3 regions of the Streptococcus dentalis genome follow, and region 2 is predicted to be linked to each of the others. Evidence: predicted binding sites of a transcription regulator. Region 2 holds the regulator's gene; each other region holds the start of a gene.
What was found. The regulator Rex, encoded in region 2, represses fermentation and respiration genes when NADH is low (regulators of the CRP and FNR family bind a similar motif). The targets are predictions, from matches to a motif close to TTGTGAANTANTTCACAA.
Positions count from the first base shown of each region.

Region 1: a site for Rex is predicted at 2,276-2,293, ahead of adhE (bifunctional acetaldehyde-CoA/alcohol dehydrogenase). Genes of this name have one in related genera too.
Region 3: a site for Rex is predicted at 2,317-2,334, ahead of SM121_RS06620 (formate/nitrite transporter family protein). Genes of this name have one in related genera too.

Region 1 is NZ_CP139418.1:358,263-362,995, forward strand. It holds gene adhE (bifunctional acetaldehyde-CoA/alcohol dehydrogenase) at 1-2,181, opposite strand, end outside; gene SM121_RS01835 (acyltransferase family protein) at 2,584-4,386, opposite strand; gene SM121_RS01840 (MORN repeat-containing protein) at 4,376-4,733, opposite strand, start outside.
Region 2 is NZ_CP139418.1:1,462,546-1,467,278, reverse strand. It holds gene gyrA (DNA gyrase subunit A) at 1-262, shown strand, start outside; gene SM121_RS07145 (class A sortase) at 276-1,019, shown strand; gene SM121_RS07140 (hypothetical protein) at 1,189-1,467, shown strand; gene radC (RadC family protein) at 1,522-2,205, shown strand; gene SM121_RS07130 (redox-sensing transcriptional repressor Rex) at 2,258-2,905, opposite strand; gene SM121_RS07125 (DUF4649 family protein) at 3,036-3,251, opposite strand; gene SM121_RS07120 (DUF1831 domain-containing protein) at 3,253-3,600, opposite strand; gene SM121_RS07115 (cysteine desulfurase family protein) at 3,610-4,722, opposite strand; gene SM121_RS07110 (ribose-phosphate diphosphokinase) at 4,732-4,733, opposite strand, start outside.
Region 3 is NZ_CP139418.1:1,357,072-1,361,804, reverse strand. It holds gene SM121_RS06635 (hypothetical protein) at 1-158, opposite strand, end outside; gene rplL (50S ribosomal protein L7/L12) at 318-686, opposite strand; gene rplJ (50S ribosomal protein L10) at 763-1,263, opposite strand; ribosomal protein L10 leader region at 1,302-1,436, opposite strand; gene SM121_RS06620 (formate/nitrite transporter family protein) at 1,498-2,295, opposite strand; gene SM121_RS06615 (glucosaminidase domain-containing protein) at 2,463-3,167, opposite strand; gene yihA (ribosome biogenesis GTP-binding protein YihA/YsxC) at 3,317-3,919, opposite strand; gene clpX (ATP-dependent Clp protease ATP-binding subunit ClpX) at 3,931-4,733, opposite strand, start outside.

The sequences.
Region 1 (4,733 bases), 870 kb from region 2:
GAAGGCCATACCTGCGATCGTTGACGCATTGTGCATCTTTTCGCGTGAATGGAAGTCCGCATTCTTGACTGAGCTTTCCAAGTTTTCAAAGACAAGTTTAATAGCTTGAAGAGCAAGACCATCTGTGAAGTCGCTAGCCATTTGTGATACGTAAGCTTCTGTCGCGTGCGTCAAGACGTCCATACCAGTGTCTGCTGCAACAGATCCAGGAACTGTCAATACCAAGGCAGGGTCTACGATGGCAACTGTTGGAGTCAATGAGTAGTCTGCGATTGGGTATTTACGGTTGTTGGCTTTATCAGAGATAACGGCAAATGGTGTTACTTCAGATCCTGTACCAGATGTTGTTGGGATCGCAATAAATTTGGTCTTCTTACCAAGCAATGGGAACTTGAAGGCACGTTTACGGATATCCATGAATTTTTGAACCAAGTCACGGAAGTCCACTTCTGGTTGTTCGTAGAAGAGCCACATAACTTTGGCCGCATCCATTGGTGATCCACCACCGAGAGCAATGATGGTATCTGGTTTGAAAGCACGCATGATCTCTGTACCACGTTCAACAGTTGTGATATCTGGATCTGGTTCTACGTCTGCAAAGATTTGGTAAACCACCTTGTTGCGACGAAGGTCAAGCTGTTCGATGATACGATCAAGGAAACCAAGCTCTACCATAGCGTGGTCTGTAACGATCATGACACGTTCAACGTCACGACATTTTTGTAGGTATTCAATTGAATCACGTTCAAAGTATGTTTTTGAAGGAAGTTTCATCCATTGCATGTTATTTCTCCGGCGTCCGACTTTTTTGATATTCAAGAGGTTGATAGCACTAACGTTGTCCCCAACAGAGTTACGTCCGTAAGAACCACATCCAAGTGTCAATGATGGCAAGAAGGCATTGTAAACATCCCCGATACCACCGAAAGTCGAAGGAGAGTTGCAGATCACACGAATGGCTTTAACTGCTTTACCAAATTCTTTGGTCAATTCTTCATCAGCAGTATGGATGGCTGCTGAGTGACCAAGACCGTTGAATTCAACCATTTGGCGAGCTTTGTTAATTCCGTCTTCACGGCTTTCAGATTTCAAAACAGCGATGACTGGTGACAATTTTTCACGAGTCAACGGTTCTTTTTCGCCAACTTCTTTACATTCTGCCGCAAGGATATTGGTTCCTTCTGGAACAGAGAAACCAGCTTGTTCAGCGATCCATGTTGCTGGTTTCCCAACGATGTCCGCATTCAATTTCGCACCCGCACAGTTCTTGCTGTTGGCTTTTACACCGAAGCAGAACTCTTCAAGAAGGGCTTTTTCTTTTTTGTTGACAAAGTAAGTGTGGTAAGATTTGAATTCTTCAACAAACTCATCGTAGATTTCTTTATCGATGATAACCGCTTGTTCAGATGCACAGACCATACCGTTGTCAAATGATTTAGACATGACGATATCGTGTGCTGCTTGGCGGATATTGGCTGATTTTTCAACGTAAGCAGGAACGTTTCCGGCACCAACCCCAAGAGCTGGTTTTCCACAAGAATAAGCAGCTTTTACCATGGCGTTACCACCGGTCGCAAGGATCGTAGCAACCCCTTCATGGTTCATAAGGGCACTGGTTGCTTCCATAGAAGGTTGGGTAATCCATTGCACACAGTTCTCAGGTGCTCCAGCTGCAATTGCTGCATCGCGTACGATTCGTGCCGCATGAGCAGATGATTCTTGAGCAGATGGGTGGAAGGCAAAGACGATAGGGTTCCGTGTCTTCAAGGAAATCAATGCTTTAAAGATTGCTGTTGAAGTAGGGTTGGTTGTAGGAGTGATCCCACAGACAACTCCGACTGGCTCCGCAATCAGGGTCAAACCAGTGACGTCATCTTCTGAAATGACACCAACTGTCTTGGTGTGACGCATGTTGTTTACAACGTGTTCACAAGCGAACAAGTTCTTCGTCGCCTTGTCTTCAAAGACTCCACGACCAGTTTCTTCATAAGCATGAAGAGCGAGCTCACCGTGTGCGTCAAGAGCAGCTACAGATGCTTTCGCTACAATGTAGTCGACTTGCTCCTGGTTCAATTTGCGCATTTCTTCAAGCGCCACTAGCGCTTTTTGCACCAACTCGTCTACGTGTTTTTCAGCAGCGAGTTTCTTTTCTTCAGGTGAGAGAGTTTTTTTATCAGCCATTTGATGCTTTCCTCCAATGTTTGAAACCCTTATCCTTTTCTAGAACTTTTTCATGTTTTCGGAAATTTTCAAGAATAGTGTAAGAAATTTCTATTTGTTAATTATTTCACAATATAATTGTACTCTATTTTGAGATTTTTGTAAACACTTCCAAGCAACTTTCACAAAGAATTTTTTGAAGTTTGTGAAAGTTTCATCAATTCTATTGCTGTGAAAGCAATTATCTAGCAAAATTGTGAAAAAATAATTAAAAAATTTTTTTCTTCACAAAAAGATGTTTTCAATTTATTTTTGTAAGCGTTTTCTTAATCTTACTAAAAAAAGCAGCTTTTTACAAGTAAAAAGTTGCTTTTTGTTTTATTTTGTTAGAATTTGTTTTGTTTCAGTTTCAGAGAAGCGTTTTTACTTCTTGACTGGACCTTTTTCAGCCTTATCAAGGGCTTCTTTGACGGTTTGAGCATAGAGTTCTCCACCATTGGTTTCCATATTGAAGTGAACAGAGTCTGTTCCCACCCAAATATTTGGATTTTCAATTGCTACTTGGTACCAGTCCGCAATCGTGATGAAGTCGTATTTCTTGGCTAGTTCCAACTCATAAAGACGAGTTTGAACCGATTCACTGGACTGATCGTTGGCATAGCGACCATCATATGGTGTCACAAGGATCAAGCGACGGCCTTTTGGAAGTTTTTCAACATACTGATCCAGCAACTCTTTGTAGTTGCTCACGGTATTGGTTCCTAGGGCAATGACCACATTTTTTAGGAGAACTTTATTGGAGATATCGGTCTCAAAGACCTTCATTCCATTTTCCAACTGACGGCTCACCACTGCATCGATCTGGATACCAGGAATGGCTTTAGTCAAGTAGTCCTGCGCTCGCAAGTTAACCGAATCACCGATCATGGTCACACCATTTGAGACATTATAGTCTGTTGCAGTAGCATTCTCCACCTGCGTCCGTGTGACTTGCATTTTGCTATCTGCTTGATTGAGCCCACTCACTACCAAACTCTCATCAAAAGCTCCGACGGTTGGTGCAAAGGCAGAGATCCCGATCATCAAGAGAGCCAGAGGAATCATGAGGTAAAAGATCGGCTTGGTCAAAAAGCTGAGATCCATCTTCATGCCAAAGACACGAGGCTCCTTACCTGCAATGGTTGGCTCCAAAATATAGAAGGAGAGAGCCGTTAAAATCAAGGAAACAATCGTCGTCACAAATGCTGCCATCATATTTCCCAAATGTTGAGAGAAGATGATAAAGAAAGGCCAGTGGAAAAGATAAACGCCATAACTGGTATCCGCAAGAAAATTGAGGATGACCGGCTCTTTTTTATTCGGAGTCTTCTCATGGAGAATGCGGGCCGAAAGAATCATGGCACCAGCTGCGATTGTCGCTGCTAGAAAGCCGAATAGATAGGTCCACAAGCTATCAAATGGTAAGAAAAGGCTGAGTACAAATAAGAAGGCAAAGCTTCCCCCCAAGACCGATAAGGTCTTTTTCATGCTCCACGACTGCACCAGCTTTGTAAAGTTCGGGCTGACATCAGCAATCCCTGTCACCGTTGCTAGACACGATCCCGCAAAGAAGGGGAAGATGTGAGTGAAACTAGAGAAATAGATGGTAGAGAAATTAGCTGTCAGAAAGGCGCGGATGAACATAGACAAGAAGGTAAAGAGAAAGAGCCCGCTGGATGCGAAAAAGAGCATACCTCGGTATTGTCCAACCGTCTTAGCCCGCTTAGCTAAGAACCACGCCAAAAGTGCCCAGAGCACATAATAATGCACTTCTAGGGCCAAGCTCCACGTATGAAGGAAGAGATGCGGAATGAAGTTACTTTCGTAACTACCACCCGTTGCCATCTCAAAGAAATTAGTCACAAAACCAAAGACCGCCGCAATCTGGGTCCCAATACCAGCCACATAGTCACGTTGGACCATAAAGGTAAAGGGCATCACGATCAAAACCATAAAGACAAGTGGCGGTACAATCCTATAAAAACGTCGCTTCAAGAAAGCCAGGTAGTCGATTCCTTGCTTACGCGCAAATTCATCAATCAAGAGCGCTGTAATCAAGAATCCTGAGAAGGTGAAGAAAATATCTACTCCAATGAAACCTCCAGGAAAGGACTTCTGGAAGAAATGGTAGAGCAATACCAATAAGAGTCCTGTGACGCGGACTAGCGAAAACCATTTAATGCGCATTTTGATAAATCCCCTGCTTGAATGTTCCTTTGTATACGACGTTAGCTTCTGTCGTTAAGGTTCCTTTGCCCTCCGGCTGACCATTGACAAACTGTCCTTCATAAGTCCAACCATCCTTGGACTTGAACTTGCCATAACCACTAAAAGAGCCGTTGACGAGGTTCCCTGTATAGGTATCCCCATTTTTAAAGGTGACGGTTCCCTTGCCATTCATCTTACCACGGACCAAACTTCCGTCGTAATGGATCGCCCCCTTATCCAAGGTCAAGACACCCTGACCTGGAATGGCTGAAAAGAAAACCAGCAAAGCAGATAGAATAATCACTACTAATGCTGCTATTTCTAAA
Region 2 (4,733 bases):
TGGTAAAGGAATCAAGACAGCCAATATTACAGAGAAAAATGGTCCGTTAGCTGGTCTTTTAACTGTTAAAGGGGATGAAGATCTGATGATTATTACCGATACAGGAGTCATGATTCGCACAAATGTTGGGAATATCTCTCAAACGGGTCGTTCAACTCAGGGTGTGAAAGTTATGAGACTGGATCAGGATGCGAAAATTGTGACCTTTACAACAGTCCAGCCTGATGATAAAGATGAAGAAGTAGTGGAAGAAAACGAATAGATAAGGGGACAGTATGTCACGCAGAAGAAAAAAGAAAAAGAGTTTACGCAATACTCTTATCAACATCGTTGCAACACTTTTGATTATTCTCTCGCTTCTCTTAATTTTCAATGCTCCGATCCGAAATATGATTATGGTTTGGCATACCAACCAATACCAGGTTAGCAAGGTCGATAAAAACACCATTGATAAGAATAAAAAAGTGAAAACGAGCTTTGATTTCCAACATGTTAAGTCACTCTCGACGGAAGCTGTGATCAATGCCCAATGGAAGGCTCAGAAACTTCCTGTGATTGGGGGAATTTCGATTCCTGAATTGAACATGAATCTTCCGATTTTTAAGGGACTAGAAAACGTAGCCCTCTACTATGGGGCAGGGACCATGAAGGAAAACCAAGTTATGGGGCAAGGCAATTATTCTCTCGCCAGTCACCATGTATTTGGCTTAACTGGTGCAAATGCCATGTTGTTTTCACCATTAGAGAAAGCCAAGGCTGGTATGAAGATCTACATCACGGACAAAGAGAAAGTCTATACTTATGTCATCTCGTCAGTTGAGACAGTGACTCCAGACCGTGTAGATGTTATTCAAGATCGTGAAGGCGTTAATGAGATCACTTTGGTGACCTGTGAGGATGCTGCAGCGACTTACCGTACGATTGTAAAAGGGAATTTGGAAACCTCTGTTGACTATGACAAGGCTCCAAAAGACATCCTGGATTCATTCAGCAAGTCTTATAATCAAATGCAACTTTAAGAAAATAAAGTCCGAGACAGAAATGTCTGGGCTTTTTCTATGTAGGAAACTAGGAGAAATTCTTGTAAAATTGTAAGAGATTGGTAATATTATGTAAGGAACTTGTCATAATATTGAGGGAAATTCAGTATATAATAGAGGAGAAAGAGTATGATAAGGAGGTAGGATAGTGACAAAAGAGCGAATTTATCATCTCTTGCATCATTTCTATAATCTCTTAGTAAATGATTTTCCACGAAATGGATTAATTACGAAAGGAATCTACGAAGTAGAACAGGTTTACCAAGCTTTAGAGGCCATTCCTCAGAGTCAGGAGTACCTGATTCGCTGTGAAATTCAACAGTTTTTAAAGGAGCTTGAACAAGTTCAAACAGGTTATCAGATCCGCTTTAATAAAGATGAAGTATTAGTGTTAGATGATTTGAAGCAAGAAATTGCCTGCAAATAATGAAAGGTCGTCGTTTTCTCTATTTATTACGAATTAATAAGTGAGGAGGAAATTATGTACGACATATCATTTATTGAACCGTCTTTGCTTCCTAGGGAACGTTTGGTTTCTGAAGGGGTGGATAAGCTGAGTCATCAGGAATTGTTATCCATTCTCTTGCGAACAGGCAATAAGCAAAAAAGCGTTTATGAGATTGCACAAGGTCTTTTGAGTTCGGTTAATAGTTTAAAGGAGTTAAGTCAATTAACCCTAGAGGAGCTACAGGAAATCTCTGGTATTGGCCGGGTGAAGGCCATCGAACTTCAAGCTGTGATTGAGTTTGGACGAAGGATTCATAAAGACGAATTGATGAGTTCTGAACAAATCATGAGTAGTCAGAAATTGGCCCATAAAATTCAACAGGAAATCGGCCATAAGAAACAGGAGCACCTGGTTGCCCTTTATTTGAATACGCAGAATGAAATTATTCATCAACAGACCATTTTTATTGGAACAGTGAATCGAAGTATTGCGGAGCCACGTGAAATCCTACATTATGCACTAAAACACATGGCGACGTCCATCATCTTGGCTCACAATCATCCATCTGGTGCCGTATTTCCCAGTAAAAACGATGATGAAGTAACGCATCGAGTCTTAGAGGCCTGTGAAGTGATGGGTTTAACCCTATTGGATCACTTGATTGTATCTGAAGAAAATTACTATAGTTATCGAGAAGAAACAGATTATTTAGTTTAAAAAAGGTTGGAATCCTCTGGTTCCAACCTTTTTGTTGTTAAAGTATAAGTCTTTATTCTTCGTTTTTTCGCATGAAATAAAGGAGTGTTTGCAATTCACTGGTGAGGTCGACATATTGGACGACGACATCTTTAGGAACTGTCAGATGCACTGGTGAGAAGCTGAGAATCCCTTTGACCCCAGCGTCTACCAAAAGGCTAGCCACTTCTTGAGCCTTGACGCTTGGAACAGTTAGGATGGCTGTTTGAATGCCTTCTTGTTTGAGCTTTTCTTTAATAGAGGAAATACCGTAAATGGGAATTCCGTCCTTACTTTTGGTATTGATCAGTTCATGATCGTCAAGATCAAACGCCATGACAATTTTCATCTTATTGCGTTCATGGAAGCGATAGTTGAGAAGCGCACTTCCCATATTTCCGATCCCCACAATAGCGACATTGGTAATGGCATTATCATTTAAGAGATCCGCAAAGAAGTTCATCAGTTTTTTTACGTCATAACCAAATCCCCGTCTTCCTAATTCACCAAAATAAGAAAAATCTCGGCGAACGGTAGCAGAGTCAATCCCAATTGCATCCGCAATTTGCTTGGAATTGACGCGCTCTATTTTTTCAGAGTTAAAGCGTTTAAAAATGCGGTAGTAGAGCGATAAGCGTTTTGCTGTTGCGCGTGGAATTGGAGTATTTTTATCATGTTTCACAATATCACAACCTTTCCCTCTTATTGTATAGGAAGATTGTGAAAAAATCAACTATGTAGACCGATTTTTCAAAAATATATTTGTCTAACTAAAAAGCTGATGGTGATGGGAGAGTTCCATCATCATCAGCTTAGTTTTTAGCTTGTTCTAATTTTTTCAAAAAAGCATAGAGTCCATCGACACGCCCCGTATAGGGGAGCTTTTCACCCTTGTATTCAATGGAAACGATTGAGTAAGAGTCAGGTAAGGTTACACAGCCTGAAAAAGCTAAGATGCAGGCTGCAAGGTCGGGATAAGTAGTCGTTCGTTCTACTTGGTACGCGTCGATATAAGTTAGGGTTACCATATTAAACCTCTGTTTTGTTGAAAATTTCTCTTTCAACGAGACTATCCATTAAGAAATAGAATTTTTGTTGGATAATGTCATTTTCTGGATTTTTAAAGATATTAACCAGGCGAAGACCTGACTTATCTGTAATATTGATTTTAAAACCAGTGAGGTCTTTGTTGAAGATAATTTTAAGCAGGAAACCTTCACCGCTATTTGGAACAGCTTCGAGCAAACGATTCAACTCGTAATTTCCAACTTTTGTAACAGCAAATGTATTGTCACGTAAGGTATATTTTTTAATATTTGGGTGAAGACTATAGGTATATTTGCAGTCTTTCAATGTGATACTAGTTTCAAAAGTCATATTGTTCTCCTATGATAAAATTTCTTTAAGTTTTGTGAGGAAGTCTTGAACCTCCTCTATGGTATTGAGTTCTGAAAAACTAATTCGAAGGGATTCTTTTAGGCGTGAGCTATCTTTTCCATAGAGCGCCTCAAGGACATGGCTGGGTTGAATGGTACCTGCGGTACAAGCAGAACCTGTAGAGACAGAAATTCCAGCAAGATCGAGTCGCATCAATAATACATCATTTTGGACACCCGGAAAGCCAAGGTTCCAAACAAATGGAAGATGATCATCATTCGCATTTACGTAGTAGTCGTAGGCTGCTAAACCATTGACTAGTTCTTGGCCGAGTTTTTGAACCTGGTTGAAATTTTCTTCTTGATGAAGTGTAGCTTGCTGAAGCGCGGTTGCCATCCCGACAATTGAAATGAGATTTTCCGTGCTGGCTCTCATCTTACTTTCCTGATCCCCACCATGTAAGAGATTATCAAAATCTTTGACGGCCGCATAAAGGAAGCCGACTCCCTTAGGGCCATGGAATTTGTGGGCAGAAGCACTGAGAAAATCAATTCCCAACTCTTCGGGATAGACAGGGACCTTTCCAATTGCTTGGACAGCATCAACGTGAAAGGCAGCTGGATGATCTTTTAAGAGTTCTCCGATTTCTTTAATCGGTAACAGATCGCCTGTCTCATTATTGGCAAACATGGTAGAGACAAGAATAGTATCCGGTCTAAGTGCAGCCTTGATATCACTAGACTGAATGCGTCCATCTCTTGGTTGGACGATCGTAACTTCAAATCCGAAACGTTCTACAAGATATTCGATGGGTTCTAGAACCGCATGGTGTTCCAAAGCGGTAGTAATGATGTGTTTGCCATCTGTTTGGTGTTTCAAGCAGTAGCCTTTTATAACGGTATTATTACTTTCTGATCCACCTGAAGTGAAGAAAATACGATTTGGAATAGTATGGAGAGACTGAGCAATTTGCTCGCGAGATTCTCGGAGAAGTTTACTAGCCATCCGTCCATGAGCATGGAGGCTCGATGGATTTCCAAAAGTGGTCTTCATGGTTTCAGACATTTTATCAATGACTTCAGGTAGAAGGGGAGTTGTTGCGGCATTATCAAAATATATCACATTAAGACCTT
Region 3 (4,733 bases), 110 kb from region 2:
ATGATATAAGCAAGTTCACTTGGTAGCCTCTCCCTCGCTTCATCTGTTGTGGGTTCGAATACATAAGTCCCATTATCACTTTTTGGACCACAGGCTACCAAAAGGACTGCTGCAAAAACAGCAACTAAAGCCAAAAGAATCTGTTTAAAATTTTTCATACCTTCTCCTTATTTCATCGAATAACCCTATTATAGCAACAATCTTGTCGTATCTCAATGAAATATTTGATGATACAGGGCTTGTAAAAGTCACGAAAGAAAGAATGCACAAAAAAACCGAGGCCTAAACCTCGGTTTTCATTTTGATTGGAAACTCGATTATTTAAGAGTAACTGAAGCTCCAGTTTCTTCCAATTTACCTTTGATTTCTTCAGCTTCAGCTGCAGCAACACCTTCTTTGATAACACCAGGTGCACCATCAACAAGTTCTTTAGCTTCTTTAAGACCAAGACCAGTGATTTCACGTACAACTTTGATAACGCCGACTTTCTTGTCGCCTGCAGATGTCAATTCGATATCGAATGAATCTTTAGCAGCACCTGCATCAGCAGCACCAGCTGCAGCAACAGCTACAGGAGCAGCTGCAGTTACACCAAATTCTTCTTCGATAGCTTTTACAAGGTCGTTCAATTCAAGGATTGAAGCTTCTTTAATTTCAGCAATAATGTTTTCAATGTTCAATGCCATTGTTATTTCCTCCAAATAAGTTTTAATTTTATGTTTTTATTTTTTTTGTAGCTAGGCTACGCTGCGTAGCTTAAGATTAAGCTGCGTCTTCTTTGTTGTCTGCAACCGCTTTGACTGCAAGAGCAACGTTGCGCACTGGCGCTTGAAGTACAGAAAGGAGCATAGAAAGAAGTCCTTCGCGGTTTGGAAGAGTTGCAAGTGCAAGAATCTCTTCTTTAGATGCGACAGCGCCTTCGATTGCACCACCTTTGATTTCAAGTGCTTCAGCGTCTTTTGCAAAATCGTTCAAGATTTTCGCAGGTGCGATAACATCTTCGTTAGAAAATGCTACTGCAGAAGGTCCAACGAATACAGATGCAAGATCTTCAAGACCAGCTTTTTCAGCTGCACGACGCAAGATTGAGTTTTTGATAACTTTAAACTCAACTTCGCTTCCGCGAAGGTTGCGACGGAGAACTGTATCTTGCTCAACTGTCAAACCGCGAGAATCTACAACGACGATTGATGCAGCAGCTTTCATTTTTTCAGCTACCACGTCAACAAGTTCCGCTTTTTTAGCAATAATTGCTTCACTCATTAGTGTGTTCACCTCCGTAATTATTTTGCTTGGGGAATTTTTCCAAAAGAAAAACGCGCCCAAACCTAGACACGAAAGTACAATACGCTTCTTTTAATTGATACGTTTTGTCCTCGGTAGGATCTTTATGAGTCGAGCTCCCCTACTGTCTTAGGCAGTTTTTTCAAACCGTAGATTAGTTTATCATATATAAAAAAAGAATGCAAGTACTTTTGCAAACTTTTTTTATATTTTTTAATCGTTGTAGAGACTCTTGATATTATTCAACCAAGCATAGGCTAGTCCCATTAGAACTCCTCCTCCTACCCAGTTGGCAAAGAAGGTCACGCTATAATGACGTAAAATATTTAAAAACTCAAAATGTGGCAATTGGCTAGAAACTGAATTAAAGCTCAATAATGAGAAAGAAGCAAAGTTTGCAGCCAAGTGTTCATTGGTCATAAAGACAAACATATAAATAGCAGAGAGTGCTAAGAGCACCTTGGCTGTTTCATCTTTGAAATATAGATAAGAAAGAATAGCAATATTGACGAAGATATTGGCAATAATTCCTTCAAAGAAAACCACTTGATTGCTGCGTTGGAGTTTATTTTCTGCCACAGTAGCTAGGAATCCTTTTGGATCGACATGAGCAAAGGCTGTTGTCTGATTGAAAAGAAAAGCCACGATTAAAGCACCAATTAAATTAAAGAAGGTACAATAAAGAAGAATTTCCAGCGCTTTCTTCCAATGAATTTTCTTTAGATAGGTCCCCGCCGTCAAATACATCATATTTGAGGTGGTTAATTCCGCATTTAAGAATAAGAGGTAAACCAAGCCCCAGGCAAAGATGAATGGAAATAGAAAACGACCAGATCCAGGTACAAAGGTATTTAATAAGTCTGCGGCAACTGCTCCGACCGCCGTACTTAAAGTAAGAAATCCTCCAGCAAAAATAGAACGTACAGCATAGCGAGTTTTAGATTTCTGATAGAGATCTTCCTTCTTATTACACGCCGCTCCAACTTTTTGAATAAAATTAGATTCAGACATACTATTCTCCTTATATAATGTTTGTGAATAAAATCATTATATCATAGAGAGAAAAGTTTGAAAAGGTTTTCAGGAAAAATTCTTAAATTTTCAGCATATACGTTTTATATCGAATATCATAATTTGCTAAAAAACAACAAAAAAACAGGCATCTGCCTGCTTTAGTTTTAATAATTTAAACGGTTCGCCCAAGCGATATCCAAATTCAAGATTTCTTGTGAAGTGAACTGTTGGCGATATGGATTGTATACTGAACCTGTAATACCACCTTGAACATTTGGTGAATCGTATTGAGTCAAATTATAAGTTTCAATGATGTTATTAAGTTTTGCATAGTAGCTTGTGTCTGTCGCATAAACACCTGTCAAAGCTGCTGTTGCATCTTGGTAACTAGAGGTGTTGCTCTTCCATGCACCTGCAAAATGTCCTTGTTTCAATACTGCTACGTAGTCTTGCAATGATTCATAGTAAGATGGGTAAGAACGAAAAGCGTCATTAATCGTATAGGCATTTCCAGCACCGTCATCCTCCCAAGTTTGCATCACTGCGGATTGACCAGCATAACTTCCTTTAATACCGAAAAGGTTGTAATGCGGATAAGAAGACAAGCCAGACTGACCTGATCCACTTTCAAGGATAGCTTGTGCGATCATAACGGAAGCATAAAGGTCGTTCGCTTGACCGAGCTGACGAGCTGACTCACCAATTTGTGAGATGAAAGCTTCAGTAGGGTCTGAATAAGCTTGGTAAGTTCCATCATTAGCACCAACTGATGTGATGTGCTCGCTCATAGCAGCGGCAAATGTCCCCGCTGCTAATACAGAAACGAACAAACCAAATAATTTCGTTTTATTCCGTATTTTCTTTTTCATAATACAATTTATCTCCAATTAATTTTTTATCATCTTTTATCTTTATAGAGATTATACCATATAAATAGAAGAAAACAAAGACACTTATATTACACTTGTATTACAATTGCGAGATAAATCCAAAACAAAAATGACATTTTCATGTCATTTCAATTTATTTCGTAAAACGCATTTTCTAAAATAGCATCCCATGACTTCTCTAATCCTTCCCTAGTTACAGAAGAAAAGACGATAAAGGTGTCAGCAGGATCAAAATCTAGTTTTTTCTTGATGATCGATTCATGTTTGTTCCATTTTCCACGCGGAATCTTATCTGCCTTAGTTGCTACCAAGATCACTGGAATTTCGTAGTACTTTAAGAATTCATACATCTGGACATCATCTGCAGAAGGTTCATGACGAAAATCGACTAGGCTAACGACTGCTTTTAAGTTCTCACGGCTGGTGAGGTATTCTTCAATCATCCGTCCCCACTTCTCGCGTTCTTTTTTAGAGACACGTGCATAGCCATAACCAGGTACGTCTACCAAGCGGAGTTTATCATCAATATTGAAGAAATTGAGCAATTGAGTTTTTCCTGGTTTGCCAGATGTTCTGGCCAGGTTTTTTCGATTTAAGAGAGTATTAATAAAAGAAGACTTGCCGACATTGGATCGACCGGCAAGTGCAACTTCTGGAATCTCATCTTGAGGATAATGACTCTTATTTGCAGCGCTTAAGAGGATATCCGCATTATGTGTGTTAATTTCCATATTTTATCTTTCTAGGCTGTTTCGAGAATTGGTTTTTCAGTTCCATCTACAGCTTCTTTTGTAATTCGAACAAGTTTGACATCTTCTTGACTTGGAATTTCAAACATGACATCCATCATCGTTTCTTCGATAATGGAGCGAAGTCCACGAGCTCCTGTTTTTCTTTCGATAGCTTTATTGGCAATCTCTTGAAGAGCTTCATCATCGAATTCCAATTCAACATTATCATAAGAGAGCAAGGTTTGGTATTGTTTTACCAAGGCATTGCGTGGCTCTTTCAAGATACGGACAAGGTCGTCAACTGTCAATTGCTCAAGAGCAGCAAAGACTGGAAGACGTCCGATCAATTCTGGGATAATCCCGAATTTTTGAATATCTTCTGCCACGATTTCTTGCATGTAAGAGCTTGATTCATCAATGGCTTTATTGTTCTTACCGAAACCGATGACTTTTTCACCGAGACGTTGCTTAACAATTTCTTCGATCCCGTCAAAAGCTCCACCTACGATGAAGAGAATATTCTTGGTATCCACTTGGATCATTTCTTGTTGAGGATGTTTACGTCCCCCTTGAGGTGGGACACTAGCGACGGTTCCTTCGATGATCTTCAAGAGGGCTTGTTGTACCCCTTCACCAGAAACGTCACGTGTGATAGAGACATTTTCACTTTTCTTAGCAATCTTATCAATTTCATCGACATAAATAATGCCTCGTTCAGCACGTTCGATGTTGAAATCAGCTGCCTGAAGAAGTTTCAAGAGAATATTTTCAACGTCTTCACCCACATAACCAGCTTCTGTCAAGGCTGTTGCAT